DNA from 3 places in the Nocardia sp. NPDC101769 genome. Region 2 is predicted to be linked to each of the others. Evidence: riboswitches for the same ligand, from Rfam matches in the RefSeq annotation. Region 2 holds a riboswitch; each other region holds the start of a gene.

Region 1 (10,091 bases), on a different contig from region 2:
GTACCTCGGCGACGTGGCGGTTGCGCGGGCTGTGGCGGCTGCTGCCGCTACCGTGCGCGAACACCACCACACCGATCGGATGCTCTGGAATGGTGAGATGCCCCGACAGCATGGCTTTCCCGGCCCGCACACACACCTCGTCGTCGCGCAGCGGCGGATCCGCGGCCGGTCCCGGCTGTGGCCGCGGATCCCGGGCGGCGGCGCGAGCCAGCAGCTCGATGACTTCGTGGTCGGTGGTCTGCTCGAAGTGGTGATACCACTGGCCGACCGCGTAGAAGAACGACGGTTGCTCGAGGCAGAGCACCTCGTCGGCTTCTCGCCGCAGCCTGAGTAGTGCATCCTGGGCCGCGACCGGCACCGCCACCACGACCCGCGCGGCGCCCTGCGCCCGGGCGACCTGGCAGGCGGCCCGGGCGGTCGCGCCGGTCGCGACGCCGTCGTCGACGATCACCGCGATGCGGCCTTGCAACGGGATGCGTGGGCGACCGGCCCGGAAGCGAGCGGCGCGACGGTTCAATTCCGCGCGTTCGCGCTGCTCCACCCGCGCCATCTCCGCACCGGACAGGTCCGCTCGCTCCACCACGATGTTGTTGATCACGCGCACGCCGTCTTCGCCGAGAGCACCGAAGGCGAGCTCGGGCTGATGCGGGACGCCCAGTTTGCGCACCACGATGACATCCAGCGGCGCTTGCAGCCGCCAGGCCACCTCGAACGCGACCGGGATGCCCCCGCGCGGCAGCCCCAGCACGACGACATCCGTATCAGGCTGCGTTCGCAGCCGTTCTGCGAGCCGACGGCCCGCCTCGGCACGATCCTCGAAGTACATCGAAACCTCCTTAAGGCAGGCACTTCCAGCCTCACAGCCACCGGCTGCCACCGGCAGATCCGGTTGTCGCCGGTCGGGAGAGTCGTTGGTCCCACGACGACCTCGGAGACATCGGGTTGCTGATAACCGGGGTGCGGTTCCGGCGAACCGTCCGTGCCGCCGTGCTGCGACTCTCCGGAGAGCCCGACGTCGAGCAAGCCGAGACCACCCTCAACCCCGCCCTGCTGTACCCGAGCCCCGAAAACGGTTGCCGCTCTACGCATCGGCACACGGTGCCGGACCGTCGCTCCCGCGGCGATACCGATCTGGTGCACGCAGGAATCGACGACCTCACTGATCCCGGCCTTGGCCCCGGTACAGCCGGCGACATCAAGTCGAGAGGATCCCCGTCGCAGCCGGGGTCAGGGATCCAGCAGGGTGTCTTTCGCGCGCTGGAATTCCAGGTCGGTGAGCAGACCCTCGCGGTGCATAGCGGCGAGGCGTTCGAGTTGGTCGAGCCTTTCGGCTTGCGAGCCCTCGCTGATCGTTGTGGTCCTGCGCACCGGGCGGTACCAGGGAACGGCCAGCTGGTTGCGGGTCGGGTCGGAACGGCGGTAGACGGCGCGGACCGGGAGATACAGCCATGACATACCTGCCCTGACCCGGCGGGTGTGGTCGAAGCCGTCGGAGTCGGTGAAGGTCATCAGTGCCGTGCCGTGGTTGTCCACGGTCTCGAACCGAGTCAGGCGGGCCGGGACCGACGGATGGCCGAGCAGGCGGGCCACCGTCCCGGTCATGGCCAGGTCGTAGAGCAGGCCCAGGGCGGCGACGCCGACACCGACCCAGCCGATGACCGTCCAGATGGTGATGGCCGTGGCGTCCCGCTCGAGCGGTATCGCGCCTTCGGCGATCGCCGCGTGCCAGCCGCTCACGAAGGCGAAGCCACACAGGGCGAGTGCGCTGCCGAATCCGGCCATGCGCAGGATCAGCCAGGAGGAACCGACGAGGGCCACATCGGCGGCAATGCCGCCGATGAGGTACCGGATCCGAAAGTCGTTGGTGCCACAGCCTTCGCTGTCGCAGTTCCAGGGGATGTCATGGGCTACATACATACTTTGCCGAAGCAGTAGCCATGTGACGGTACCGAGCAGGACGGAAAGGATGAGCAGGGCGACACCCGCGGGGCGCCGACCCGACCCGGCGGTGTCGGACACGCCTCGATTATCCGGTGGGATGGCCGTTTTCGCAGGACAGCCCCGGATATCGGAGGTCATGGACCCCGTTCCGAGCGCGGCTGTGGATGTAAGGAAGGGTCACGATGAATCGCGCTCCGCCGACGGTGTCGTGGCATCGTGCAACACGGTCAGGCCGGCCGTGAGCGCCGAACCGCCTGCGGTCCAGCTGATCCCCGCGGGTTGGGTGGTCAGCACCACGATCGTGAAGCGCAGCAGGTGGTCGGATCCGGTGCCGACGAGGCCGCTGGTGTTCATGGTCGTCGAGGTATCGAGCGCCATCCAGCCCTGCTTGATCGCCCGGGGTGCGCGGGGAAAAGCGTCTGGGATGCCGAAGTATTGGTCGGTGCCGTCGGCGGCGATACGGCTGGCGTTGCGCAATCCGTTCATGATGACCTCGCGGGCCGGTGCGGGGACCGCAGTGCTCAGGTAGCGGTAGACGCTGACGACGTCCCTTGGCGTGGTGAGGGTTTCGCCCCATTCGGAGGGGTCGTTCGGTGGCCGGGTACCGGTGAGCCCGATCAAATCGATCATCCGGCTCACAATCGCGGTGCCGCCGTTGTCGCACCACAGTTGATCGGCGATGTCGTCGTCGCTGGCGGACAGCATTCGGTCGAGCATGGTCGAGGTGGCCGAATCCGCTTGCCAGACTTGTCTGTGCAGTGCGTCGATTGCAATCAGCAGTTTGACCACCGACGCGGTGTAGAACTGCTGATCGGTGTCGAGTTCGGCGAGCGTGGCGCCGGTGGCGGTGTCGATGACGTCGATGCCGACCTCGGTGCCGGGGGAGGCGTCCTGGATCGCGGACCGCATCCGCTCGGCCAGTTCCGTCGGCGGTAGGGCGGGTCGGGCCGGGCTCACGGGCGCGGCCGACGCGTCGAGGGGGGCCGCTTGGATCACGGCGAAGGCGAGCAGGCCGGTTGCGGCGCCCAGCCGCCACGGTCGGAATGAGCTTTCGCGGCGCACGACCGCGCCGGCGGGGGTTTTCCGCATCGGTAAGACTTTCGAGATTCGAAATCGGGATTCTTGTGCCGCAGGGCAGCGCGCAGGGAAGAGTCGAATCGGACTCTGCTGGCCGGCCTACCCGTGGCTGGGTGCCGGATGGCGTTGCCCTGATTCGGAAGGACTTGGATACGGACCATCGGTGGAAGTCATGGCCGTCGTCCTCACCTCCTCGGGGCCTGGGCCTGGTATGGCTGCACGGGGCACACGAGGAGTTGTCGGCGGCCCGATGCCACCGACGCGCACCCCTCTCGTCAGAGCTTCGGCACTGCACGACGTATCCCTTTGGGCGGGAAGCCACCTGGGGTTACCCCTTAATCCGGGGAAACCTGTCCTGATCCTGGGCGTCTCTCGACGTCGTCGGATCAGTGGCCTGTGTTCATACAGGAGCCTCGCCTAGCGAGGTGCTGATTGCGGCCGTCAGCTTGTCATCACTCGATGGCCGGAGTCAACCGGGCCCGGTGTGACAACGGTTACCAGGGGCAAGTGTTCGAGGCTGCGGCTATAGTCGGTGCTGCACCTCGTTAGGTGAGGCTCCTTTTCGAACACAGGCCACTGATCTCACGACGTCGAGAGACGCCCAAGCTCAGGACAGATCTTCCCGGATTAAGGGCTGATCCCAAGTGGCTTCCCGCCGGATCTCCGGCAGGGATACGTCGTTCAGTGCCGAAGCTCAACGTGTGGGGTTGCGCGCGACATCTGAAGTCTTTCGCGCAGACACTCCTTCGTGCGTTCCCTGAGACCTGTTGAGTCCGTAGGTAGGTGTGACGAATGAAGAACCTGATGACATGCGTTCCGGTGGCCGGAGGCGGCACCGAGCGGACCGCGGTGGAGAATCTGCTGCTCACTCGTGGCGTACTGCTCGCGAACAATATTCGGTTCCTGCTGATCAGGACGGCGGACGGCGAGCCCGCGCTGGCACTGGGCGAGCAGTTCCGGGGACTGGTCGCCCCGTTGTTGCGGGCCGACGGGGGCCCGGGCTCCATTGATGTCGAATTCTGGGAGTTCGGCGACGAGGAGGTGCGCTGCCCTCGCCCGAATGCGTTGACCCGCACCAGCTTTCCGGCCGCAGACCTGGAACTTGCGCAGATCCAGCGGTACGGCAGCGACTGGGTGTCCCTGGAGGGGATGTTCGAACCGCATGCGGGCGACATCGGATTCCCCATCGACATCGTGTTCTCCTGGGTCGACGGCAATGACCCGGCACTGGCCGCGCGCCGCGCCGCCGCCGCGGTCGGCGTCAGCCTCGGCGAGGGCGACGCCGCTCCGGCGCGCACCCGCCAGATCGATGAGCTGCGTTTCGCGTTGCGGTCGGTGCACGAATACGCGCCGTGGGTGCACCGGATCTTCATCGCCACAGACTCGACTCCGCCCAACTGGCTCGCCGACGATCCGAAGGTGACGATTGTCCGTGCGGCGGAACACTTCTCGGACCCGAACAGTCTGCCGACCTTCAACTCGCACGCCATCGAGACGCAGCTGCAGCACATTCCCGGGCTGAGCGAGCATTTCATCTACGCCAACGACGACATGTTCTTCGGCCGTCCCGTCGCGCCGGAGATGTTCTTCACCTCCGGGGGCATCAGCCGGTTCATCGAATCCGATCTCCGGATCGGCACCGGACCGAATACCGAGCAGCGCAGCGGATTCGAGAACGGAGCGCGGGTGAACCGGGCGCTGCTGCGGCATCGATTCGGGCACGTGATCACCCGCCACCTGGAACACGCGCCCACACCGCTGCGCCGCAGCGTACTACTGGAAATGGAGCGGGAGTTCGCCGAGGACTTCGCCAGGACACAGGCCAGCCCTTTCCGCTCGGCCACCGACATCTCCGTGACCAACTCCCTCTACCACTACTACGCCCTGCTGACCGGCCGGGCGGTCCGGCACGAAACCGCTTGGGTGCGCTACGTCGACACCACGACCTTCGACGGTCTCGACCAGCTCGGAATCCTGTCGGTTCGCCGCGACGCCGACTTCTTCTGCCTCAACGACAGCAGCTTCCCCGAGGTCGAGGAATCTCACCGCGCGTCGCGAGTGCGGTGCTTCCTCGAGCACTACTTCCCCCGGCCCGCACCGTGGGAGCGCACCGCCGCCCTGATGCCCGAACGGGCCGAGTCGGACACCGTCGCCGCATAGCCGACACGGTGGGTTCTGGACCGGATTGCGCTGTGTCGCAACCGATCCGGGATTTCGTATGCCCAATTCGAGTTATCCAATTCTCATGAGGAGAGCTAGTTCCAATGGGGCAGTCGGCTGCGGTATCCCGCATCGTCGATCGACTACCGATCATTTCGATCGGCGGTACCGGGTCTTTCGGGGGTCGGCGGGTGTTGATCGTGGAAAGCAAGAACGCCGATCTGGCGGAACTGAGCCGGGCGCTGGCATGGAAGGGCAGCTCCCGGAGAGCCGAAACCGGTGCGCGGGCTGCGGATTCGCACGAACCCGCGGATGTTGTGCTGCTCGATATCGACCGGAGGGACAGGGGCGGGCTGAATGTGGTGCGCTCGATCCGGGAGCTCAGCACCGTTCCGATCGTCGTGGCTACGGCTCGGGAGTCCGAACTCGACCCCGTGCTCACGCTGGAGGCGGGCGCCGATGACTATGTGGTGAAGCCGTATCACATCGGTGAGCTGATGGCTCGGATCGAGGCGGCCATCCGGAGCAGCGAGCTGTCCGCGCGCTCGACCGGTGCCATCGAGTACGGCCCGCTGCACATCGATGACGCATCGAGGCAGGTCAGACTCTACGAGAGGCGAATCGAGCTGACCTTCAAGGAATTCGACCTGCTGTATCTGCTGGCCTCGAACGCGGGCGCGGTGGTGCCACGTGAGCGGATCATGCAGGAGATCTGGGACAACTCCTGGTCGCGTAGGACGGTCGACACCCATGTCTGCACCATTCGAAGCAAGCTGGGGTCCAGTGACTGGGTCCTCAATGTCCGGGGTGTCGGATATCGCATGGGCATTGCGTGAGGATCGCGCCCGGTCTCCGGGTCGAGCGGTCAACTCCATGCGACGCGCCAGCTGAGGGCAGCTGGCGCGCGGGCACCCTATTCCGGTGCAGCTGTGATCTTTTCGACCCATTTCACGTAGCCGTCGATCGCCCACTCGACGGGTGTTGCGATGATCTCCGGCCCACCGGCCCATGGGTGCAGCTCGAGGATTCGCCCAGCGAGCTTGTCCCTGACCGCTGCTGCCGTCTTCAGTGTCACTCGCCATTCCTGGCCCTCGCCGAGCTGGTCCAGATGCCAGAACACCGACATCGCTGGTCCGGTCACCTCAGCGCCGGCGGCGAGACGTTCGGCCACCACCGTGCGAGCGATATTCTGTGCGTCTTCCTCGGTTGGCGTCGTCGTGGTTACCGACCACACTCGTGCCTCTGTCATATCCGCAACCCTATTGGGGCATCGGAATTCGTGACGGATGTCCGGCACCGCGTGCGCGACTCGCGTACAGCGGATCCGAGCTGCCGTAGACGATCGTTCGACGTTGTTGGACTTGGTCACATTTACCCCCCGCAGGCACCGCGAAATCCCCCAGCCGGCACCCGACGGGCCAGCTGTAGGTGTGAGGGTCGACATAATGTGGTGGCGGGCGGGTGTGGGCGTCGTTATGGTGTTTGCTGCGACGCGGGGAAGCCCCTGGATCTATAGCTGGGGGCCGAGTTGAGTTCCTCCGCGTCGTCCAAACACCGTGTGGGCCTTCGACCACCTGGGTCGGGGGCTTGATTCATGTTCGGGCTCGGGCGATGAGCCCTGGACGACCTCGAGCGCACCGTTCGCGGCCGAGAACTAATGTCCCTGCACGACGACGTTTTCCGCCTGTGGTCCCTTCGCGCCCTGCACCACGTCGTACTCGACGCGGTCGTTCTCCTGCAGCGATTTATAGCCGGTGGACTGGATCGCGCTGAAGTGGACGAATACGTCCGGTCCACCCTCGTCCTGCGTGATGAACCCGAAGCCTTTGTCGGCGTTGAAAAACTTCACAGTGCCAGTTGCCATTGGTGCCGGTCCCTTCAGATCGGACGAGCGGACCGCTAGAGCCTACCGGCCAACGCGTCTCCGCGCTGGCGGGACACGGCGGACCAGGACCCTTCGGATCGTCGCAGACCGCCGTAGACGGGAACGTATCGCTGTCCGGTGTCGTCCTCCTGACCGCGTCGCCGGCCACCCTCCACGACCGCACCGGCCTCCCTGGGCGTCTGCACCATCACCGCCCTGGCCAACGCCCACCGCGTGGTCGGCCTGGGGGCCTTCGCCGAAAGGCACGCCTTCCGCGCCTCCACGAACTGAACCGGGGATAACGATTCGGTCGTTTGACCTATTGGTTGCCAGGTCATCTCGTACCGTCTGTGGCTATTCGCCCGAGCCCGACCGCGAGGACCTATATCGTGAATCTGAAGCACTGCCTGTCCACTGTTGCGATCGTCGCCGCCGGGACCCTCGTCAGCATCGCCCCCGCCACCGCCGACGCCGGCACGAAGTATGTGGCGCTGGGGGATTCGTATGCGGCGGGAGTCGGGATCTCCAACATCCTCGACAAGACCTGCTCACGCTCCGATCGCAACTACGCCCACCTGTTCGCGGCGGCACGCGGTTACAGCCTCACCGATGTCACGTGTGGCGGCGCGACGACCGACTCGGTGACCAGCACCCAGCTCTCCGCCGTCACCGCCGACACCAATCTGGTCACTCTGGGCGTCGGCGGCAATGACATCGGCTTCACCGACATCGTGAAGGACTGCGTGACGGCGGGAACCCTCGGCACGGGTTCCGGGACGGGCAGCGCCGTACTGCAGAATGTCGGAACGGGAATCGCCAGCGGTAGTGCCGAGGCGCTGCTGGGGTGCAAGAACAAGTACGACGCCTCGATGCCGACCCGGCTGTCGCAGGCCTCGGCCAAGGTCGCGAAACTGGTGTCCGATATCAAGACCCGAGCCCCGCAGGCGCGGGTCGTCCTGGTCGGTTACCCGCACATCCTGCCCGATAACGCGGCCCTGTGCGCCGGGCGGCAGCCGGTGCTGCCCGCCGATGTCGACTGGGCGCGTGACACCGTCGTCGGCGGATTGAACACCATGCTGCGTTCCCAGGCCGGCACCGAGTACTTCAGCACCTACGAGATCTACAACGGTCACGATGTCTGCGAGGCGATCCCGGACCGCTGGGTCAACGGCACCTCGGTCGACAATGGCGAAGGCGCGCAATTCCATCCGAATCAGTACGGGCACGCGGCCACCGCGCAGCAGATGGCAGCCACGCTCTGATGCCACACGCGTTCGGCCGGGTGTGATCAGCCCGGCCGTCACCGACCTGCCTTCGCCGGACTTCCCTCATCCTCGCCGTCGCCCGGTAGGGGATCCGTTGGTGTGCAACCCATTCCGCCGTTCGATCGGCATTCGGATGATCTCGGAGACCAATTGGCCCGCGGGGCCGGAGAGTTTGCGGGGTGGCCGCCAGGCGGCGCGCAGGGTGCGGGGGAGGTCGAGGCCCTCGACGGGGACGGCGACGAGTTCGCCACGGTCGAGTTGATCCGCGACCGCGAGGGTGCTGACCACGGCGGGGCCGACGCCGCTCGAGACGCTCGTGCGGATGGCGGCGGCGCTGCCCATTTCGAGAAGCGGTTCGGCGCGCGGGAATTCGGCGAGGGCGACATCGACGGTGCTGCGGGTGCCGGAACCGGGTTCGCGGACCAGCAGTGGAGTCGCGGCCAGTTCCGCGATGGTGAGCGCACGCCGGCGCCGGGTCCATGGATGGGTGGGGTGGACGACCACGATCAGGCGATCGTGGGCGACCGTCGCGCTGTGCAAACGGTCGGGAACCGACGGGCTCTCGACGAACCCGAGATCGCACTCCCCGGCCACCAGCCGGTCGAAAACCTGTCGCGAATTCCGCACCTGCAGTTGGACTTTGATGTCCGGGTGGGAACGATGGAAGTCGCCGAGCCAGGCCGGGAGCAGGCATTCGGCGACGGTCATGCTGGCGGTGATCCTGAGTTCGGCGTCGCGATCGGTGCGCAGCGCCGCGGCGGCGTCGAGCAGCCGATCCACGTCCGCCAGAACTTCCCGGGCCCAGTGCACGACTACTGTGCCGGCTGCTGTCAGCGTCGACCCGCGCGGGCTCCGCTCGATCAGGGCCAGCCCGACGCGCTGCTCCCACTGCCGCACCGCCCGGCTGGCGTTCGGCTGCGCCATCCCCACCGCCCGGGCCGCAGCGCCCAGGCTGCCGTGATCGTCGACGGCAACCAGTAATTCGAGCAGACCCAGGTCAGGGCGAGCATCAGCCATGTATGAATCATATGAGAATCCGTCATCCCATATCACCCTGATATGTGGTGATGCCAATGTGACGGCTTCCGGCCGACGCCGGCCACCGGCAATCTGGGAACCATGGCCCACCCGGACTCCCCGCCCTCTCCAGGGCCCGCGGACGGTTTCGCCGAGCCGCCTGCCACACAGTTCCCCGGTCGCGCCCGCACCGCGGCTGTCGCCGACATGCGAGAGTGCTGGCCCGGACTCGCATTGACGGCGGTGGTCGTGGTGCTGGTGATGCTGATCGGCCGGTGGCTACCGACCGTCAGTCCGTTGCTGATCGCGATCGTGATCGGTGCCGTGCTGGCGAATATCGTTGCGCTGCCGCAACTCTTGCAGCCCGGTCTGCAGTTCTCGGCCAAGCGGCTGCTGCGGGTCGGCGTCGCGCTGCTCGGTCTGCAGCTGACCTTCAGTGACATTCTCGGATTGGGACCGGCCGCCATCGTGGTGGTGATCGCGATCGTCGCGCTCGGTATCGGCGGCACCATGCTGATGGGCCGCATGTTGGGGCTCAGCTGGACCCAGCGGTTGCTGATCGCCTGCGGCTTCTCCATCTGTGGCGCTGCCGCGGCGGCCGCGGTCGACGGCGTGATCGACGCCGAGGACGAGGAGCTGGTGACCACGATCGCGCTGGTCGTGGTATTCGGCACCCTGCTGATCGGCGTAATCCCGATGGCGTCGAACATGTTCGGGCTGGATTCGCGTACCAGCGGCATGTGGGCCGGCGGCGCGGTCCACGAGGT
Region 2 (10,091 bases):
ACACCGAAGGCAGGTCCCCGATACCGTGGTGCCGATCCGCCGAGGGGCTGGCGCGGCAATCGGTATCGGGGACGCGTCTGCTGTCACTCCATTAGGTCGCCTACGGGTTGTAGATCTCCACGTACGCGTTGGTGGCGACGGCGAAGACGCCGGGGCCGGCGCCGGTGCAGGCCGCCGTAATACGGTCACCCGACGGGGTGAACGGGTAGCTGAGCACCTTGTAGGGGCCGACGGCGTACAGCGGGAACGGTCCACTGGCGTAGAGGCCGACGCAGTCGAGGTGGAGTACGTAGTTGGATGCACCGTCGGGCCCGCAGACTGCCGACGCGTCGAACAGCCCCTTCGTCACGGTGCAGTCCTGTGGCGCGGCCTGCGCGGTACCCGACCCGACGACGGCTGCGAAACCCACACCCGAAATGCCCACGATCGCAACCCGTGCGGCAACACTCAACGACCTTTTCATGAAGACCCTTCCGATTGGCGTTGTGTTGTTCGTCGTAGCCGAGCCCAATTTTGTTTCCATTCTGAAATTGTTGGCCGCGTCTGGCCCACATCGTTCCCGCCGTCCGCGCACCGATGCGGTCTGTCTGCGAATCAGGTTCAGGATGCCCAGAAGTGGTCGGTGACCGCCTCGACCGCGCCTTCACGGTGCTGGTTGTGACGAGCGACCGATAGGGGGTCGCTTGGAGCGGCTGGAGGCGAATGCGGCAGCGGTACAGCGGTGAAATACGGTCGGGTCGTGACAGGTCATGGCGATTCGAGGGTCGGTGGAGTCGATCATGGGTAAGCCGAATCGGAAGCATCGGGCGGCCAAGCAGCGGGCGCGATACGGCGGAGCCGACTTTCCGGCCATGCACGGTGGGGCCGAGGAGCGGCCGCCGACCGCTGAGGAGATCGGCAATGCGATCCTGGCGGCCGCCATGGAATCGGCCCAGCGCGGAGCGCGGGGTCGATCGGTACAGCGTGATCCGGTCGTCGTATTCACCGGCCGGCTCGCCGCTGACGACCCGCTCGTTCACGAAGTGGAGCGGGGTGCGCACCTCGCGGGGCAGCACCTCATGACGCGGGTCTTCCGGAATGGCTGGTTGCCGGCGGACATTCATCAGGCGGCACGACGGCGCGTCGACGACTTCGCGGTCAGCTTTCTGATCGACACCATGGCGGACGCTGTGCGGCCCTTCGCGCCTGCGACCGTCGACGAAACCTGGGTTGCTCAGCTCGGTGAATTGGCGGCGGACGCCTGGTGGTCGGATTCGGCGCCGCATTTCGGCCAGTGGGCGGCGAAGCACCTGCTGACTACCAACGAAGCGCTCACCACCGTGATCGAGGCCCTCGCCCTGCTGATCCTGCTGCCGAAACTGGAACTCATCACGCCCCTGCCCGGTACCGCACGTCCGACGGCCGCTGTCCCGCATCATGTCGACGAGAAGGTGCTCGGCCGCGTTCGCGGACTGCTCGCCAAGGCCGAGTCCACGTCCTTCCCCGAGGAGGCCGAGGCCCTGTCGGCCAAGGCACAGGAGCTGATGACCAAGTACGCGCTCGATCGGGTGCTCGTCGACGACGCCGACACCGCCGTCCCGGATCTCCCCGGGGCACGGCGAATGTGGCTCGATACCCCGTACACCGACGCGAAGGCCCTGCTGATCGACGTGGTCGCCAAGGCCAATCGATGCCGCGCCGTCTTTTCCTCGGCATGGGGTTTCATGACCATCGTCGGCGACGACGCGGATCTCGACGCGGTGGAGTTGTTGTCCACCTCGCTGCTCGTGCAGGCCACCAGGGCGATGATCGCGAACGGCGACAAAGCCTCCCGAAGCGACAAAGCCTCCCGAAGCGACGAAGCGCGCAGCCGGACGTTCCGGAAGTCGTTTCTCGTCGCCTATGCCACCCGTATCGGGGAGCGTCTGGAAGCAGCCACCGCGGCCACCATCGCGGAATCGCCTGAGCCACAACGACTGCTGCCGGTCTTGGCTTCGCACCAGATCGCGGTCGACGCGGCTTTCGACACCTTGTTTCCACAAGCCCGCAATCGTGGGATCACAATCCGCAGCGCCGCAGGCTGGGATGCCGGCCGAGTGGCCGCCGACCGCGCCCGGCTCGACCAGGGACGGTCATGACGATCATCCCGGAGTCGATGGCCGGATCGGCCGGTCACTGCTGATACAGCGTGGCCCCGAACATCGTTCCCGCGAAGGCGAATTGGCCGGAGTCTCCGATCGCGCCATACCGCATTTCACGCCCCGCGCGCCTCAACGTGGAGTAGATGTCAACGAGCGGGGTTGCGCCGCTGGCAGTTTCGTGGCTGACTGCGCGTGATCAGAGCGCCGCGGAGTATGGCCGGTGTGCCGCGCGGCAGTTGTGTGCCCATGCCGCACTTCGGCTCCACCGTCACCCGCTGACAGTGCGGTATCAGCGGGCGCGGACATTCTTGGCCTCGCCGAAAACCGGCTGTGGCACACGACACGCTACAGCGATCACGACAAGTATTGCGACACAAAGGGATTGTCATGACCACCTTGATAAGCAACGCCGAGAGCTATGTCGACGGTCGCTGGATCACCGGCGACGGTGAGCCGATAACCACGATCAATCCCGCCACCGGCCGGCCGGTGGCGGTCACCCCGTCCACGGCACCGGCCCAGGTCGCCGCCGCCATCGCCGCGGCCCGGCGCGCCTTCGACGGGGGTGAGTGGAGCCGACTCCGCCCCGCTGACCGCGGCGTGCTGTTGCACCGCCTCGCGGACCTGCTCGAGGAGCACCGGGACGAGCTGGTCCGGCTGGCGGCCACCGAGCTCGGCACCCCGATCAGCAGCGGGCCCACCCAGCACGTGGATCTGCCGGCGAAGTTCTTCCGCTGGTTCGCAGAGGCTGCGACACAAGGGCCGCGGGACGGATACGAGCAACCGCTCCCACTGGACCACGATCCGATCACCAACAGCAGCATGCTGCTGCGGGAACCGGCCGGTGTGGTCGCCGCTATCGTCGCCTACAACGCGCCGATCACGATGTCCGCCTTGAAGCTCGGCGGCGCCCTGGCCGCCGGCTGCTCGACGGTCCTGGTCACATCACCGAAGGCGATCCTGCTGACATCGGCGTTCGTGCGGCTGGTCGAGGAGGCCGGATTCCCGCGCGGCGCAGTCAATCTGGTCTTCGGCCCGCCCGAGGTCACCACGCTGGTCGTGCAGGCGCCCGAGGTCGACATGGTGAGCTTCACCGGCTCGCCTTCCGTCGGCAGCATCATTCTGACGCTGGCCGCGCCGACCCTGAAGAAGGTGGTCCTCGAGCTCGGCGGCAAGTCGCCCAATATCGTGCTGCCCGGCACCGATCTGACGCGGGTGGTACCGGCCTCGGCACTGCGGTTCACCCGCAACAGCGGGCAGGCCTGCGGCGCCACGACCCGAACCCTGGTGCCGCAGGCCGATTTCGACGAATACGTCGAGCAGTCGGGCCGGTTCCTGCGGAGCCTGGCCGTCGGCGACCCGATGTCGCCCGACACGGTCCTGGGACCGCTGATCACCGATGAGCACCGCGTCGACGTGGAGGGGTTCCTCACCCGCGCCCGCGCGGCCGGCGCCCGGATCCCCGTCGGCGGCGGCCGCCCGGCCGGGCTCGACGACGGCTTCTTCCTCGAGGCGACGCTGGTGACCGGCGTGCCCAATGAGGCGGAGATCGCCCAGGAGGAACTCTTCGCGCCGGTGGGCGTGGTGATGCCGTATACCGACCTCGACGAGGCGGTCCGTATGGCGAACGACGTCAGGTACGCCCTCAATGCCAATGTATGGGGACCGACCGCCGAAGCCATCGCCTTCGGCCGCCGGATCCGCTCGGGCACCGTCACCATCAACGGCGGCGCCGGCATGCGGGCGGACGCCCCGTGGGGCGGGCCGGGCTACAGCGGCATCGGCAGGGAGGGCGGCGAGGAGGGACTCCGCGAATTCTTCGAGGTCAAGCACATGCAGTGGCCGTTGTGATCCCGGCCGGGAAAGCGGCGGAGTCCCTCCCTGAACTCCAGTCCCTCCCCCGCCCGATGTGATCGAGGAGGGCACCATCCCGGTGGCCCGGGTGCGGGCCATGCGCGAAGGCGAGCCCCATGCCCGGGCTCGCCGCACTGGCGGACGCCTCAGGCCTCGTCCGGATGCCGCGTGAGCAGCCGCTCGGCGGCGTCGTACTCGTAGAGTTCGGCATAGCGCCCCCAGTCGATGGCGATCCGCAGTTGTCGCCGCGCGGCGTCCTCGGTGAAGCCCCGCCGCAGCAGATCGAGGAAGAAGCCGTCGCGCAGCCGCTGGTTGCGCGCACTGGTCAGCGCGTGGTCGATCGCCGCGACCAGGGGCGCCTTGGCTCGAGCCAGCCGAGCGAAAATGGCCTTGGCACTGTCGATATCGGCCTCGGTGAACAGGGTGCCGTCGAGGGTGAGCTCGATATCCCCGTCGGCGGTGGTGGCCAGCCCCAGCATGGTGGCGGCGTCGACCAGCGGCATCAGATCGTCGATCTCGAAGCGCAGCCCGCCCGCCAGATCCGGCAGGTCGGCCCGCCCGCCTTGGGCGGCGACAAAATCCAGCATGCCGCCGATTCCGTCCACCCCGGCATCGGGCAGCGGCCGGGTGATGGGGGTGGGGGCGATGCTCGTCCGGTCGCCATCGAAGGTGGCGTCGGTGAGCATCCGATAGGCCTGGTCCACCAGCGCCTGGAACCCCGCGCCGCGCGGGTCACGCGGCTGCGGGAGACCCACCCGGATCTCGCCCTTGATTCGGCCGGGATTGTTGTCCAGCACCAGGATTCGGTCGGCCAGCTGCACCGCCTCCTCGATATTGTGGGTGACCATCAGCATGGTTTTGGTGGGGAAGGCGGTCTCCGCCCACAGTCGCATGAGCTCGCCGCGCAGGTTCTCGGCGGTCAAGACGTCCAGCGCCGAGAACGGCTCGTCCATGAGCAGCACCTCCGGCTGTACCACCAGGGCGCGGGCGAATCCCACTCGCTGGCGCATGCCACCGGAAAGCTCCTTGGGATAGGCGTTCTCGAAGCCGTCCAGGCCGATCATGTCGATGGCGTCGGTGACCCGCTCGCCGCGCTCCCCGGCCGAAATCCCTTGGGCGCGAAGGCCGAGTTCGACGTTCTGCCGCACGGTCAGCCACGGCAGCAACGCGAAGGTCTGGAACACCATGGCGGTATTGGCATTCGGCTCGGTGATCTCGGTCTGCCGGATGCGCGCGGACCCCGCGGAGGGGAGCATCAGGCCCGCGATGATCCGCAGCAGCGTGGACTTGCCGGAGCCGGATTTACCCAGCAGCGCGACGATTTCGCCCTCGTGCAGCTCGAGGCAGACATCCGAGAGCACCGGCAGCTGCTCGCCGGAGGGGTTGGTGAAGTTCTTGGTGACACGATCGACGGTGATGATGGGGGTCGACACGGTGTGTCCTCCTTTCGAAAAATGTTTCAGCTCAGCGAGAATCGCCGTTCGGCGGTGCGCTGCAGGCGTCGCCACAACAGGCGGTTGATGGCCACCGTGACCACGCTCATCACCACGGTGCCGAGCAGCACCTTGGCGAAGACGTCGTCGGTGGTGGCATTGGTGATGTACGCGCCCAGGCCGTAGGCCTCCATATGGGTGTTCCCGGCCTCCACGACCTCGCCGACCAGGGTGGCGTTCCACGCGCCGCCGAACGCGGTGATCGCGCCGACCACATATCCGGGGGCGATCGCGGGCAGTATCAACGACTTCCAGCGCTGCACGCCGTGCACGCCGAGATCGTCCATGGCCTCGCGCAGGTCCGTCGGGATCTGCCCGGCCGCCGCGATCACATTGAACAGCACGTACCACTGCGCACCCAGTGCCATCAGCGCGATGCCGCCGATATTCAGTGAGATGCCGGTGTAGGTGAGCGCCGCGATGACGAAGATGAACAAGAACTGGGCCGGGAAACTGGCCAGTACCTGCACCACCGGCTGAGCGAACCGGCAGATGCGCGGATTCATCCCGATCCACACGCCGACCGGCACCCACACGATGGTGGAGACCACCAGCAGCACTATCACGCGGCCGAGGCTGGCCAGCCCCATGAGCGAGGTCGGCCCGAATTCGGCCAGTCCCACGGTTCTTTCGAAGTAGGAGGCGAGTGCCCAGGTGCTCCAGGCGAGCGCGGCGAAGAGCAGTCCGAAGAAGAGCACATCGCCGATGCGGCTGCCCGCGCGCTCGTCGTAGGCGGAACGGGTGCTGCGCCCGAAGACGCGCATGAGGCGATCGACCCGCTCGCCGACCGGCCGTAGCACCCGAGCCAGCCGACCCGGGACCGTGCTGCGCCGCAGCAGGTCGAGCACGAGACTCCGTGGGGCCTGTGCACTTTCGGTGTGCTCCACCCGGAATCGCTCCGACCACGCCGTGAGCGGCCGCCAGAACACCACGTTCACCAAGACGATGGTGAGCACCATGACCAGCGCACCCACCACGAGGTTGCCGACCTCGGCCTCGGAGGTGGCCGCCGCGATGAAACTACCCATGCCGGGCAGCGCCTCGTCCCGGCCGGATACCGTGATGACCTCCGAGGCCGCGAGCATGAACCACGCGCCGCCGAAGCTCATCATGCCGTTCCAGATCATCGGCACCATGGCCGTCGGCACCTCCAGCTGCCACAGCCGCTGCCAGCGGGTGAGCCGCATCATGCGGGCCGAATCATCCAGCTCCCGGGGCATATTGCGCAACGCCTGGTAATAGGCGAAGGTCATGTTCCAGGCCTGCGCGGTGAAGATGGCGAAGATGCACGCCGCCTCCGCGCCCAGATACGAGCCGTGGAACAGGCCCACGAACGCGGTGACCGTGATCGAGACCAGGGCCAGCACCGGCACCGACTGCAGCACGTCGAGCGCCGGGATGAACACCTTCTCGGCCCGGCGCGAGCGCGCCGCCCACTGGCCGACGATCAGTGTGAAGAGGATGGACGCCGCCAGGCCGATGAACATACGTAGCGTGGTGCGGGCCGCGTAATAGGGTAGGTTCGCGGGATCGGTTGATACGGTCTCGGTTCCGGTATCCGGCGTCCAGGGCACCGACATGTCCCGAAACAGCCGCAGCACCAGCAGGATCAGCAGCACACCCGCGCCGATGATCAGGTAGTCCACCGCTCGGAGCCGCCCGCGTGCCCGCGGCACCTCGGGAGTCGTCTTGGGCCGGTCCGGAATTGCCAATTCAAGAGTCATTGCTGTTCACCTCGCTCCGAGCGGCGTCGTCGCAACTCAGTTGGTCGATTCGGCGGCGACCGCGGGCGGTGCGGTCATGACGTTGAAGGCGTGCACGGCCGAGGCCAGCACCGCCGGTGCGCCGACGAGCAGGTTGAAAACCACGACGCCTATCCCGGCCCCGGCCACCGCGCCCTCCAGACAGCCGGTGACGGCGCCGGGAATCGCCAACGTGCCCAACGTCAATGCGCCGACCGCGAGACCCTGGCCCGCGCCCAGCAGGACGCAGCCCAGCGGCGCGCCGATGACGGCACCCAGCAGCGTGCCCACCGCCAGGGCCACGGTGAGCTCATTGTTGACATTCTGGAAGACGGCATTCATCCGATCCTCGAAGCTGTCGGGATCGGCGATCTGCTGTGCCGCAGGGCCTTCGGCTTGCGCCTCCGCGGCGGCGTACAGCTCCGCGGCGATGCGTCGTTCCTCGGTGCCGACCGGTCGGGCCCGATCCGGGCGCGGGGTGAGGGTGGCGCTGTCGCCGTCGATGCGGGCGTCGATCGGGTACGTCGTGTCCTGCTTCGTGATGGTCAGCGGGATAACCCCCACCACCACGCCCTGCGGGTCGAGGATCTGCAGCTGGTCGGTAGTGGTTCGGAGCGTGCCGAGGTCGGTGCGCAGCACCACCGATCGGTCCACGATCCGGGCGTCGCCGGACACGGCCTGAACTGTCACGGCGTCGGCGAGCCGGACGTCCGATCCGGGTGCCGCGGCCGAAACGGCGGCCGGGGCGACCAGTCCGGCGGTGGTGATCGCCGCGGTGGCGAAGGCGAGCAAGCGAATTCTCATCGGGATGTTTCCCCTCGGGATATCGCTGCCCGCATCGGTTTCCGGGCAGCATCGAATACCGTCCGGCACGGTGGCGCCGACGGGTCGGACATATATGCGAATCTCCGAATTCATTCGTAAAATGTGCATGCGAATAGTCCGGTGCCGCGCGGGCGGCATCGTGATATCGGAGAATTACGTGCGTCGAGATATCGACGCGGTGTTGGTGTGCTGGCTAGCGGCCCGGACCGAGGCGGAGGGGCCGGCCCGGAGATCCCGGGTCATCATCGGGTGCCATCTTGCTACCCGACCTCCTCACTGGTAGAACGCGATTCGTCAACGCACGGGGGGAGGTCGCCCGGAACTCTCGAGGCGGACGCACACCCCTCTCGTCAGAGTTTTGGCACTGCACGACGTGTTCCGAATCGGAAAGCCACTTTGGATTACCCCTTGATCCGGAGAAATCTGTCCTAACCTTGGGCGTCTCTCGACGTCGTCAGATCAGTGGCCTGTGTTCGTGCAGGAGCCTCGCCTATCGAGGTGCAACAGGGAACCTAGTTAAAGACTCGGTAAAAGTCAAAACCGCTATTCGCATATCGGCGAGCGCTATGTCACAGCGGCGCACCGGACCGTCGATCGCACATTTCAGATGTGTCGCCGACGTTGGTCGGCGTGGTGAGACCCCTGTTCGAGCGGGAGGACGGCGACCGGTGTGATCGTGCCCCACAGCGAACCGTCAGCGTCCATGGCCGCGGCATCCGGGGCCCGCGTCGCCGGTGGGGGGTGGCGCTGTCGACCACCCCGCCGTACCTGGCTATGCGGTGACTCCGACGATCACAATTCTCATTCTTCGACTGCGACGGACGCCGCTGATAGGGCACCGGCACGCCGTGCCAGTTGCCGACCGCCGAGTACGACCGCGGCGATGGCGGTCACGCCGAGCAGCGCGCCGGTGACGAGGACGCCGGTCACCGATGTGAAGCTGACGATCACGCCGCCGGTGAGCGCGCCGACGGCGACGGCCAGGTTGTACATGGCGGTATTGAGCGCGGTCGCGGCCTCGGGATGATCGGGGGCGGCCTGCAGGATCCAGGTCTGCACGCCGACCGGAATCGCGCCGAATGCCGTGCCCCACACCAGCAGTGCCATGATGCCGATGACGGGTGTGGTCGCGATGAGTGGGAAGAGCGCGAGTGTCGCCGCCAGCAGCGCGGCGGCGACGACCAGGGCGCGCCGCGGGTCGCGGCCGGCGGCGGCGCCGCCCGCGAAGGTTCCGGCCACGCCCGCCAGGCCGAAGGCCAGCTGCGCGGGCCCGATTGCCGCGGCGCCCAGACCGGAGATGTCCTGCAGCATGGGCCGGACGAAGGTGAATGCCGCCCAATGCCCGCCCACGAGAAGGAAGGTGGCGATGACTCCGGCGCGGACGGCCGGTGTGCGCAACTGCCGCGCCAGGGCGCGGGGGCGGACCACCTCGGTGGCGGGCAGGGGCGGTAGCAGCAGCCGCAGCGCGAGGGCGACCACCGCGCCGAATCCGGCCAGTGCGGCGAAGGCGACGCGCCAGCCGCTCAGATTGCCGATCAGCGTCGCGGCAGGCACTCCCAGCACGTTGGCCGCTGTCGCACCGCCGAATGCGAGCGATATCGCTCGTGGAATGTGGTGCGCGGGAACCAATCTGACCGCGCACGAGGCGGCCAGTGCCCAGAAGCCGCCGATGGCGATGCCGGCGACGGCACGTGCGGCGAGCAGGATCGCGAAGTCCGGCGCCAGCGCCGAGACCGCTGTCGCGGCCAGCATGAGCCCGATCAGCCCGAGCAGGACCGTACGCCGGTCCGATCCTCCGATCGCGACGGGCAGGGTGGACGCGGCCGCCGCAGCCATGAGTCCGGGCAGCGTGATCGTCAATGCGACCGCGCCGGGAGAGACGTCGAAGGTGTGACCGATGGGGGTGAGCAGGCCGACCGGCATGGCCTCCACGGTGACCATCGCGAAGGTGGCGGTGGATACTGCTGCTACGGACAGCCAATTGCGGATCGGAGTTCCGGCGCCGGTGGATTCGTGAGTGGAAGCGATGGGAGATGCCATTACTTCCACCTGCTCGT
Region 3 (10,091 bases), on a different contig from region 2:
TCTCCTTGGCGGTACGGACGGTGTCGAGGTAGCCGTCACTGAAGCGGGCGTGGTCCATCAGCTCGGCGAGAATGCCCTTCTTGGATCCGAACACCGCATACACGGTCTGCGCCGAAACACCTGCGGCGCGAGCGATTTCGGCGATGGTTGCGCCGTCGAACCCCCTCTCGGTCATGAGATCGCGCGCCGCGGACAGGATGCGCTGCCGATTCTCCTCGGCTTGCCGTCGGCGGTTCGTCGACGAGTAGCGACGTGGCGTTGACACAGGAGTCTCCCGGAGGCATGATCGACTACATTCGATAGAGCTTCCTCTATTGAATAGATTCTGCTAAGGCAGTGTATCCGGCCGATCGACCGACGCTGCCATGGAACATCAAGGACACACCATGATTGTTCGCTACCTTGCCGCCACCGCCCTCGCCTGCTCGGGATTTCTGGCCGGGGCGTTCTCCTACGGATCACTGGTCGTGCGGCCCGCCTACTGGTCCTCACCCGACGCCGTGCACAACGCCTACCGCGCACAGTTCATCCCGCACAACAGTCCCGTCATGCCGACGGCCCAAATCCTCGGCGTCGCACTGGCTTTGCTGCTGGCCGTCGTCACCCGCGACATGATCGGGCGTGTACTGTCCGTCGGCGCAGCCGTGGCGACATTGGCATGCATCGTGGTCACCAAGTTCGGAAACGTCCCCATCAACAACAAGATTCGCTCGTGGAACCCAAACAATCCGCCCGCCGACTACCTGACCATGCTGCACCGCTGGGACACCTACCACGATATCCGCACCGCCTCCGTCGTCCTCGCCTTCATGCTCGTCATCGCGGCGACGGTCCGCATGATCGGCGCACCGGCGCGGCAGCCCTCCTCGGCGCCGAAAACCGTTGTTGCCGTTTAGTCGACCGACATTCAGGAGGAGCCCATGCTTCGTCACCGGCCCACGATGACTGCAATGCACTGGGGGATCGTCTCCGACGGCGGCGTCAAAGTGGCACTCGCCGCCGCGTACACCATCGGCGGGGGGACGCTCGGTCACAGGCTCGGCGTGGAGACCTGGCTGATGGCGGCCTCAGGCGCGGCGCTGCTGATCGCCGGAGGAATCGAGATCACCTACTTGCGCCGTCGCCCGCTGCGCACCTACCTGCGGATGATGGTCGCCTACGACAGCGGCTGGGTGGCGGCCACGGTCGTTGGCGTGCTGCTCGTATGGAGAGGTGACAGCACGGCTGGTGTGGTGTGGATCGGATACCAGACGGTGGCTCCACTCGCACTCGCCGCACTACTGGCGGCCGCCACCCCCGCGCAGGCCACCACGGCCACTCACACCGCAGACCGCACGCGCTGACAACCCTCGCCACGCTGCGGCCAACAGGACTGGAGGACAGGACAAATGGAACGACGAGACGCGTTGCGGGCGCTCATGACAGTCGGAGGTGCCGCCCCCTCGCCGCCGCCTCGCCCGGCATCGGATCGCCGCAAGCGACGGCGGACGAGCAACCCCCGATCGGGCCCCTACGCGTCCACATCGTCATGTTCGACGGTGTCGAGGAACAGGACTTCATTGGGCCTTTCGAGGTGTTCTCACTCGCCGCCATGCTCGCCGAGCGTGGCGTGGACGTGCGATACGTGACAGCGGGCCAACCCGGAACGGTTCGCGCGGCCTACGGCACCGTCGTCCAGGTCACGCAGCCATGGGCACCCCAGGACGCCGATGTGCTCGTCGTCCCGGGCGGCGGCTACACACACCGCGACAGGCCAGGCGTCTGGGCCGAGATCGATCGAGGTGTCCTGCCCGCGGCCCTGGCGGCCGCGCCGCGCAACGGGCTGACGATCAGCTCATTGTGTACCGGCGCACTACTTTTGGGCGCGGCCGGACTGATCCGGGGCCGACCCTGCACGACCCATCACGGTGCCCTCGACACGCTGCAACAACAGGGTGGCGTTCTCACGAAGGCCCGCGTCGTCGACGACGGCGAACTGGTGACAGCCGGTGGCATCACCTCGGGTCTCGACCTGGCACTCTGGCTGGTGCGCCGCGAGCTGAGCGCCGACACCGCGACCCGTGTCGAGGAGATCCTGGAATACGAGACACGCGGGCCGATCTGGACCCGATGACCCGAACCGATACACCGGGCCGTATCCGAACTTCCGCCAATTCCGGTGGGGTTCAATTCGGGTTCAGAATCTGAACCTCGATCCACCGATCGTCGGCGCCACCTGAGGGTGCGACAACACCGCCATCTACCGCTGCGAGAGCCGACCGCCGGTCCCATATAGCGCACCAACATGCTTGCACCGTCAACGGATTCCCCGCCGTGACACCTCGGGTCTGTCCGAACTCGGCGGAGCCGAGGCCGTGGCGGACATCAGGAGTCGTCGTCGGCCCCGCGGAAAGTGTCGGCGGATTCGAGGACGTGCCAGCCGACGCTGGTCACCGACGGCTCCAGGCTGAGCCTGCTCACCGCGGCCTCCATCTGCCGATCGTCGCGCTCGTCGGCCGCGAGTTCCGCGCGCACCTCTACGCGACCCGCGGTGGCGGTGTTGGTGCTGGCGACCGAGGTGAGCCGAAAGTCGGTGCGGCTCAATGCTTGCACGAGCAGGGCACGCACGTGTGCTTCGCTCGCGTCGTCGGTGACCGCGGCGAAGTCATAGCGGGTGGGCTGCTCGGACCCTGCTTCGGGACGGCGGTCCACGACCCTGCCCACGGCCCGCAACACGGTATTGACCACCACGACGACCGCCGTGCCCGCGGCGGCGACCGAGAACATCCCTGCCCCGGACAGTGCCCCCACCGCGGCCGCGCACCACAGCGTCGCGGCCGTGTTCAGTCCGCGCACGCTCAATCCCTCCCGCAGGATCACACCCGCGCCGAGAAAGCCGATCCCCGAGACGATCTGCGCCGCCACCCGCGTGGGATCGGCTGTGGCACCGTTGAATCCGTACGCGGACAACAGCACGAACAGTGTCGCTCCGGCGGCCACGAGGGCATTGGTGCGCAGTCCCGCCATCCGGGCGCGATACTGCCGTTCCACGCCGATCACCGTGCCCAGGCCGACACCCGCCCCCAACCGCAGCAGCATCTCCAGGGTCGTCATTGCCACCTCCGCATCCGCTTCACCCAGCGGTGCCGGAGGTTATCTGGCCCGAAGGGCGTCCGTCATCTGCCGGAGATTGTAATCCGGTGAACTCTTGGCGAGCGGCACCTCGCTGGGCGAGGCTGGCGGGGTGGACGGTGTCTTGGTGCGGGTGGCCGAGGTGGGAGGAATCGTTCGAACAGGCCGGCGAATATCTGCCGCTCGTTGGCGGTCCAGCCACGCATCGCCTGGCCCAGCGAATCGCCCTGCCGCCGAGTGACTTCCGCGACCAGCGCGCGGCCCTGATCGGTGGCGGTGAGCAGACAGATGCGGCCGTCCCGGGGATCGCTGCCGCGCCGCACCAGGCCCCGGTCGACAGCGTCGCGACCTGCCTGCTCATGCAGAGCGGTCAGTGCCGACTCGGTCGGCGAGCACCGCGGAGGCGATCGGTCCATGGGCGACCAGCGTCGTCGAACAGATCAGAACCGCGTGCTCCGCTACCGATTCGTCGTGGCGCTGGCGCCAGTTGTGCATATGCCGGACTCGGGTGATGCACGCGCCGATCCGGGCCAGCTGAATCGAGATTGTGCGTGCTGGGCCGCGTCGATGCCGCTACGCACCCGTCCAGTCTCTCGCCTGGAATTTCTTTATGGCCCACTGTAATTCGAGGGTTTGCGCAGACTACGGTGCCTGCTCGGCAGCTACTTGCCGCGGTGGCCGGCCGGTGGCGACGAAGACGGTCCAGTGGCCGACCCGCACGGCGTGGTCGGCGAACCGCTCGTAGTACCCGGCCAGCAGTGCGAGGTCGACCGCCACGCCGATCCCGTAGCTCCAATCGGGTCGTAGCACGGACCCCAGCACCGCGTCGCGCAATTCGCCCACCACCGCGTCCCGGTTCGCCAGCCGTGTGGCTTCCACGGGGTCATGGGAGTCGAGCAGGGCGGAGGCACCGGCTGCCATGGCGACCGCGCCTTCGGCGATATGGACGATCGCGGGACGCACGGACGCCGGAACCCCTTGCGCGGGATGTCTGCGACGCGCGATCAGTGCGATGCGTTTGGCCTGTGCGCCCATTCTGGCGAGGTCGGTGACGAGGTGCAGGGCGGTCACAACCTGGCGGAGGTCGCTCGCGACGGGGGCCTGCAGGGCGAGCAGTCGCGTCGCGGCGCGCTCGCTGTTCTGGCACAGGGCCGTGATCCGCCCACACATGTCGATTGCTCGTTCGGCCGCCGCGAGATCGGCGTCGAGTAAGGCGCGCGTCGCGGTTGCCAAGGCGGTGCGGTCGAGCAGACATATCGTGCGCAGTTGTTCGGACAGCTCGCCGAGATCTCGACGGAACCGAGTTCGCATGCCGCGCTCCATGTTCGGTGGATGCCAGACGAGCCGGCCGGGGGATGAGGTCGCGGGGAGAGATCAGCGGCATCGGCCGAGGAGTACGCCGATGACGAGCACGATCACCAGGATCAGGAGCACGATGGCGGTCCCGATGTGGATCGCGTGCGGACTGTAGGTCGGCAGGGTGGTTGCGGCCAGCGTCATCGGCGCTGCGCCTCTCGTGGTCGTGGCGGGGTGCGCGTGGTGCCGACAGCGGCGGCAAGGATCGAGATCCTCGCCGCCGCACCCGGTCCCTTCCGGCTAGCCGGTGATCTGCTGGTAGATCTTCACACCGACCAGCGCAACCGCGATGAGCAGATAGCCGCGTAGGGCGATCATGCCCGCCATCCGCGCCGGGGAGAACGCGGGCCGCTCCAGAGTGTCCAGCGCGGGAGTGCGCCAGGAGTCGCGGTCGGCGTCACGGATGGCCTTGCGCTCGGCCCGCGACAGCGGGGTCGAGTCGAGTTCCTCGATCTGGTCCGGGTCCAGACCGCCGAGTTCGGCCGCGGTGCGCTCGGTGGCCTTGCGACCGGAGCGGCCGTGCGCCGCCAGGATGACGGCACCGCCGAGAACGCCGATGAGAGCGCCGACGCCGAAGCCGATTTCGAGGGTCTTGGTGGACAGGTCGGGGAAGAAGGTGGCCGCGGTGAGCGCCAGCGACAGCAGCACCAGCGACCAGACGATGATTCCGGCGACGATGTTCTGACGCAGGGTGTTCACCCACGGGCCGAGGACCGCCTTGTCGTTGCACAGCAGGACCAGGAACACGGTGGCCGAGGGCAGCAGCACGCCGGCGAGGGCCTGCACACCCTGGGTCAGCAGACCCAGCACGTGGTCCGGGCTGAAGGACACCGCCGCGGCGATGGCGAGCAGCACGGCGTACCCGGCGTAGAACACCGGCGCTTCACTGATCTTCCAGTGCAGCGAGTGCCTTCTGCCGAGGGTGTCGCCGAGGGCGTAGGTGGTGGCCAGCCCGACCGCGTTCGCGCCGATCAGCGAGGCGTCCAGCAGCAGGATCGCGAACAGCGCGCCCACGGTCTTGCCCATGTTGTCGTGCAGCCCCTGGGCGACGGCGCCCGCGTCGGTGAAGTTGCCGACGGCGTCGCTGCCCAGGCCGAACGCCGCGGCGGCCATGATGGCCACGGCGCCGATCATGACGATCGCGATGCCGACCCACAGGTCGATGCGCTCGTAGCGGATCCACCGCGGGGTGATGCGCTTGTCGACGATGTTGGACTGCTGGAAGAACAGCTGCCAGGGCGCGACGGTGGTGCCGACGATGGCGACGATGAGCAGCAGCAGCGTCGAATCCAGCCCGCCGGGGAAGGACGGGATGATGCCCTTGGCGGTCGTGGTGATGCTCGGGTGCACCATGAACGCGAGCGGGAACAGCACGATGTTCACGGCGATGAGCGCGAACAGGAAACGCTCCCAACGCCGGAACGAGCCACCCGCGACCACCCCGAACAGCAGCACCGCCGCCAACGGCACCGAGATGCCCTTGGGCAGCCCGAAGTAGTTGAGCGCCAGCGAGACACCGATGAATTCGGTGACGATGGTGAGCGCGTTGACGATGAACAGGTCACCGACACTGAAAGCGCCCCAGAACTTTCCGAACCGGGAGAAGATCAGCCGGGCGTGGCCGACTCCGGCGACCGCGCCGAGGCGGACCACCATCTCCTGATTCACATACAGCACGGGAATCAGCAGTGCCAGGGTCCAGACCAGCGCCATGCCGTAGTTCTGTCCGGCCTGGGCGTAGGTGGCGACGCCGCCGGCATCGTTGTCGCCGACCATGACGATCAGTCCGGGGCCGATGACCGCGAGCAGCATGCGGAAACGCTGCCAGCGGGTGCGGCCTTCGAGGGTGTCGTGCTGGCCGATGGTGCCCAGCGCGCCCTGGATGTCGCCGACGTGGGCGCTGTCCATGACCGCACCCGGGGTGGATACGTCGGCGACGGTGGTGGTGTTACGGCGGTTCGCGCCGTCGGAGAAGAAGGCCATGACCGTTTTCTCCCTCTCTGAATCATGTTGCAGTACTGCAAGTTTAGGAATGCGAGCGGCGGCCGAGGGGTTCCGCCGCCGCTCGCGACCCGCTACCAGTGGTAGGGGTGGCCGCCGAGAGAGGCGGTGTAGAGGGCGGCCCGGGGCCGGGCCGCTTGCATGTGGGCACGCTCCTGATCGGTCAGCCGGACCTTGGTGCGGAACCGGCGGAAGAATTCGCTCACCGTGGCGGTCGGCGAGATGGTGTCGTGGGTCGGGAAAGCGATCACGGCCATGACATTGCTCCTTGGCGAAAAGCTCGCTGCTGCAATATCTCCCGGCACGCTGACGGGCCCTGCGAGGCGCGCAGGGCATGCGGAATCCGCATCGACCCCCTCATTCAGGCGCGTTCACGCCGAACCTGGTCGATGCTCGGATTTCTGCGGTGTCAGGCGTTCACGGGGCCGCAGCAAGCTGGGAACGAAACAGATTTTCGAACCGGACTCGGGTACGGACTATCGCCGGACTTCATTGCTCGTCCCTCACCTCCTTGCAGCCGGGACGTACGCGGACGTCACTATTCGTCGCGCCAGAACAAGGGGAAAGCCCCAGGGAAATCCTGTGGGCGAGCACCCCTCTCGTCAGAGCTTCGGCACTGCACGACGTATCCCACTACGCGGGAAGCCACCTGGGGTTACCCCTTAATCCGGGGAAACCTGTCCTGAGCCTGGGCGTCTCTCGACGTCGTCGGATCAGTGGCCTGTGTTCGTACAGGAGCCTCGCCTAGCGAGGTGCTGACTCAACGAGTTTGACCCTTTCGCCAGTCGCAAGTCAAGTGCTACCGATCGCGTTTCTATGGGATCCGGTTGTGCCGGTGTGGCTTTCAGCGGCACAACCGGGCCCGCCTACGCGGCCGGGGCAGCGGCCGGGTCGGCGGGAGCCGGTGTGGCCGCGCTGGCGGCCGGGGTGGAGTCCGGCGCGGTCAGGCGCTGGGCCAGGCCGACGCCGACCGCGATCGCGGCGGGCACACCGGTCAGCACCAGACCGGCAGCCGCGCCCAGTGGGATGCCGATGGCCGCGCCGGCGACACAGCCCGCGATGCCGGTCGGCACCGACATCACCACGACACCGGCGATCGCGCCGCCCGCGGCGCCGATCGCACAACCCGCGACGCCACCGATGAGGGTGCCGAGCATGGTGCCCATCGAGGTGACGATGCCGAACTGGTTGACGGCGGCGGAGAAGGCGGCGTCCTGGTCGGCCTGGTTGGCGACGTCCCTCAGCGCGGGGGCGGGGAGGGCCGGGGCCGGGACGACGGCGGCCGGGTCCATGTTCGGGGTGAAAGTGGCGGTGTTGCCGTCGATCTGGGCAGCGATCGGGTGCGCGCCCGCGTTGTCCAGCCAGCTGAGCGGGAACTGGGTGACCAGGCCACCGTTGTTGTCACGCACCTGGAACTGGCCGTCCTGGGTGGTCAGCGAGCCCGCGTCGGTCTTCAGCACCACCGAAGCGCCGTCGATCTTGGTGTCCCAGTGGATGCCGGGAGCCGCCGAGGTTGCGGCGGGGGCATCGGCACTGGCGTCCTGGGCGTTGCAGCCGACCACACCGAGGGTGACGGCGGCGGCAACGGTGTAAGCGGTGATCTTCCTCATCGAGATAAACCTTCGAAATTCTGGGGACGGTGAATTCGAATGGGGGTGAAAAGGCCAGCACGAATTACACGTCCGCGCAAGGGAATACGCGTCGCGTCAGATGTGGTGAAACGTCAGAGTCGTGTGGCGCGTTTCCACCCGCAAACGGGTGAGTGGAACGGATGACTCGGATACGGACTATCGCCGGGGGCCATGGGTCGTCCTCACCTCCTTGCGGCCGGAGCGCACGAGGGCGCTGAGCACGGGTGCACACGAGGAGTCGCCCCGGCGGAAGACCGGAGGGCGAGCACCCCTCTCGTCAGAGCTTCGGCACTGCACGACGTATCCCACTACGCGGGAAGCCACCTGGGGTTACCCCTTAATCCGGGGAAACCTGTCCTGAGCCTGGGCGTCTCTCGACGTCGTCGGATCAGTGGCCTGTGTTCGTACAGGAGCCTCGCCTAGCGAGGTGCTGTATTACGGCGCAAAGCTTGACACCGAACGAGTCATTCGTCAATTCGGACATTTGCGATGAAAAGCGTTGCTTCGTCTGTCCGATACCCGTGGTTCGGCCAGAATTCGAGTGATAGCACCGGCTGCGGTGCGTGGTGTGGCCGTGGCCGCCGGTTCGGTGCGGATCGAATCATATTGTCGGTCAACAAGATTAGACCTGCACGCGTTCGAACGCCGCGAGGGCGGGTGCTGCTGAAGGCGGACATCCTCGGGCATCGGCTCATCGACGTCCCGACCATCGAACGGCCCGGACCAATGGGGCGAAACCCGCACCACCCCAAAGGATGTCGTGACCATCTACCGCTAGATCACCGCGGCGGTCTCCGCAGCGGCCCGGGAGGTCATCATGACCGGATCGCGCGACACCAGCCGCATCGCCGCCTACGGCACCGACCAACACTTCCAAGGACGGTGTGCTGACCGCGCTCGAACACCGCTATCGAGGCGCTGGATCGCCCTGGCAGCCCTCGACCCTCACAACACGGTCCTGCTCGGCGGATCCTGGAACACCGTCGACGGAAACTCTGACCGGACTACTGACCCACCACCTCGAACAGTACGGGTCGTAATCGGTCCTACAGGCGCGACTCCCTACGCCTCGGGCCTGGCAAGCACCTTCCCGAGCGCAACGTCTGCCCGGACACCGGGCTGACTCGACCGGCCTACGACCAGGCCCGCGATCTATTCGACGCGGCCACCGCCGTCGACGGGCACCATGGAGCTATGGCTACCGCGCGCGGTAACCTCCGCATTTACCTGGGAGCCGCACCGGGGGTTGGGAAGACCTACTCGATGCTCGAGGAGGGCCGTCGGCGCCGAGGACGTGGGACCGACGTGGTGATCGGCTTCGTGGAAACGCACGGCCGCGCCCGTACCGCCGACCAGATCCAGGATCTGCCGGTCATTCCGCGGCGGATCTGCACGCACCGTGGAATGACCGTCGAAGAAATGGACATCGACGCGGTACTGGCCCGGCGTCCGGCCGTCGCCCTCGTCGACGAACTCGCCCACACCAACGCACCCGGCAGCCGCAATGCCAAACGCTGGCAGGACATCGAGGAAATGCTCGCCGCCGGGATCACCGTAGTCTCCACGCTCAACATCCAGCACTTGGAGAGCCTCAACGATGTGGTCGCGCAGGTCACCGGAATCACCCAGCGCGAAACCGTGCCCGACGCCGTCGTGCGTGCCGCCGAACAGATCGAACTCGTGGACATGACCCCGGAAGCCCTGCAGCGCAGGATGATTCACGGCAACATCTATCCGCCCTCACGGATCGACGCGGCCCTCGGCAACTACTTCCGCATCGGTAATCTGGCCGCGCTACGGGAACTGGCGCTGCTGTGGGTGGCCGACCGGGTCGAGGAAGGCCTCGACGACTACCGCCTCCGGCACGGCATCACCCAGCCCTGGGAGACCCGGGAACGGGTATTGGTCGCGGTCACCGGCCACCCGGACGACGAACCGCTGGTGCGCCGCGGCGCGCGTATGGCCGCCCGGCTGCGCGGCGAACTGCTGGCC

What was found. A riboswitch is a leader RNA that binds a small molecule or an ion and turns the genes downstream of it on or off. The one in region 2 is predicted to bind magnesium.
Region 1: linked by a shared signal. The riboswitch ahead of ACIRRA_RS14995 (stealth conserved region 3 domain-containing protein) and the one ahead of ACIRRA_RS03715 (hypothetical protein) in region 2 are both predicted to bind magnesium.
Region 3: linked by a shared signal. The riboswitch ahead of ACIRRA_RS22125 (hypothetical protein) and the one ahead of ACIRRA_RS03715 (hypothetical protein) in region 2 are both predicted to bind magnesium.

Annotation. Positions count from the first base shown of each region.
Region 1 covers NZ_JBIWMX010000007.1:259,330-269,420, reverse strand. The annotation lists gene ACIRRA_RS15010 (phosphoribosyltransferase family protein) at 1-826, opposite strand, end outside; gene ACIRRA_RS15005 (SHOCT domain-containing protein) at 1,228-2,019, opposite strand; gene ACIRRA_RS15000 (hypothetical protein) at 2,119-3,030, opposite strand; M-box (ykoK) riboswitch at 3,279-3,450, opposite strand; M-box (ykoK) riboswitch at 3,553-3,731, shown strand; gene ACIRRA_RS14995 (stealth conserved region 3 domain-containing protein) at 3,811-5,178, shown strand; gene ACIRRA_RS14990 (response regulator transcription factor) at 5,379-6,014, shown strand; gene cutA (divalent-cation tolerance protein CutA) at 6,092-6,547, opposite strand; gene ACIRRA_RS14980 (cold-shock protein) at 6,833-7,042, opposite strand; gene ACIRRA_RS14975 (SGNH/GDSL hydrolase family protein) at 7,432-8,304, shown strand; gene ACIRRA_RS14970 (LysR family transcriptional regulator) at 8,371-9,324, opposite strand; gene ACIRRA_RS14965 (YeiH family protein) at 9,532-10,091, shown strand, end outside.
Region 2 covers NZ_JBIWMX010000002.1:172,098-182,188, reverse strand. The annotation lists gene ACIRRA_RS03740 (hypothetical protein) at 101-451, opposite strand; gene ACIRRA_RS03735 (DUF2786 domain-containing protein) at 780-2,117, shown strand; gene ACIRRA_RS03730 (aldehyde dehydrogenase family protein) at 2,508-3,971, shown strand; gene ACIRRA_RS03725 (nitrate/sulfonate/bicarbonate ABC transporter ATP-binding protein) at 4,121-5,407, opposite strand; gene ACIRRA_RS03720 (ABC transporter permease) at 5,434-7,191, opposite strand; gene ACIRRA_RS03715 (hypothetical protein) at 7,228-8,013, opposite strand; M-box (ykoK) riboswitch at 8,370-8,539, opposite strand; gene ACIRRA_RS03710 (MFS transporter) at 8,836-10,074, opposite strand.
Region 3 covers NZ_JBIWMX010000014.1:51,248-61,338, reverse strand. The annotation lists gene ACIRRA_RS22170 (TetR/AcrR family transcriptional regulator) at 1-265, opposite strand, end outside; gene ACIRRA_RS22165 (anthrone oxygenase family protein) at 387-896, shown strand; gene ACIRRA_RS22160 (hypothetical protein) at 951-1,343, shown strand; gene ACIRRA_RS22155 (DJ-1/PfpI family protein) at 1,529-2,113, shown strand; gene ACIRRA_RS22150 (MgtC/SapB family protein) at 2,365-3,093, opposite strand; gene ACIRRA_RS22145 (phosphate signaling complex PhoU family protein) at 3,754-4,422, opposite strand; gene ACIRRA_RS22140 (hypothetical protein) at 4,486-4,611, opposite strand; gene ACIRRA_RS22135 (NRAMP family divalent metal transporter) at 4,708-6,450, opposite strand; gene ACIRRA_RS22130 (hypothetical protein) at 6,543-6,725, opposite strand; M-box (ykoK) riboswitch at 7,056-7,227, opposite strand; gene ACIRRA_RS22125 (hypothetical protein) at 7,335-8,078, opposite strand; M-box (ykoK) riboswitch at 8,362-8,533, opposite strand; gene ACIRRA_RS22120 (DUF4118 domain-containing protein) at 9,294-10,091, shown strand, end outside.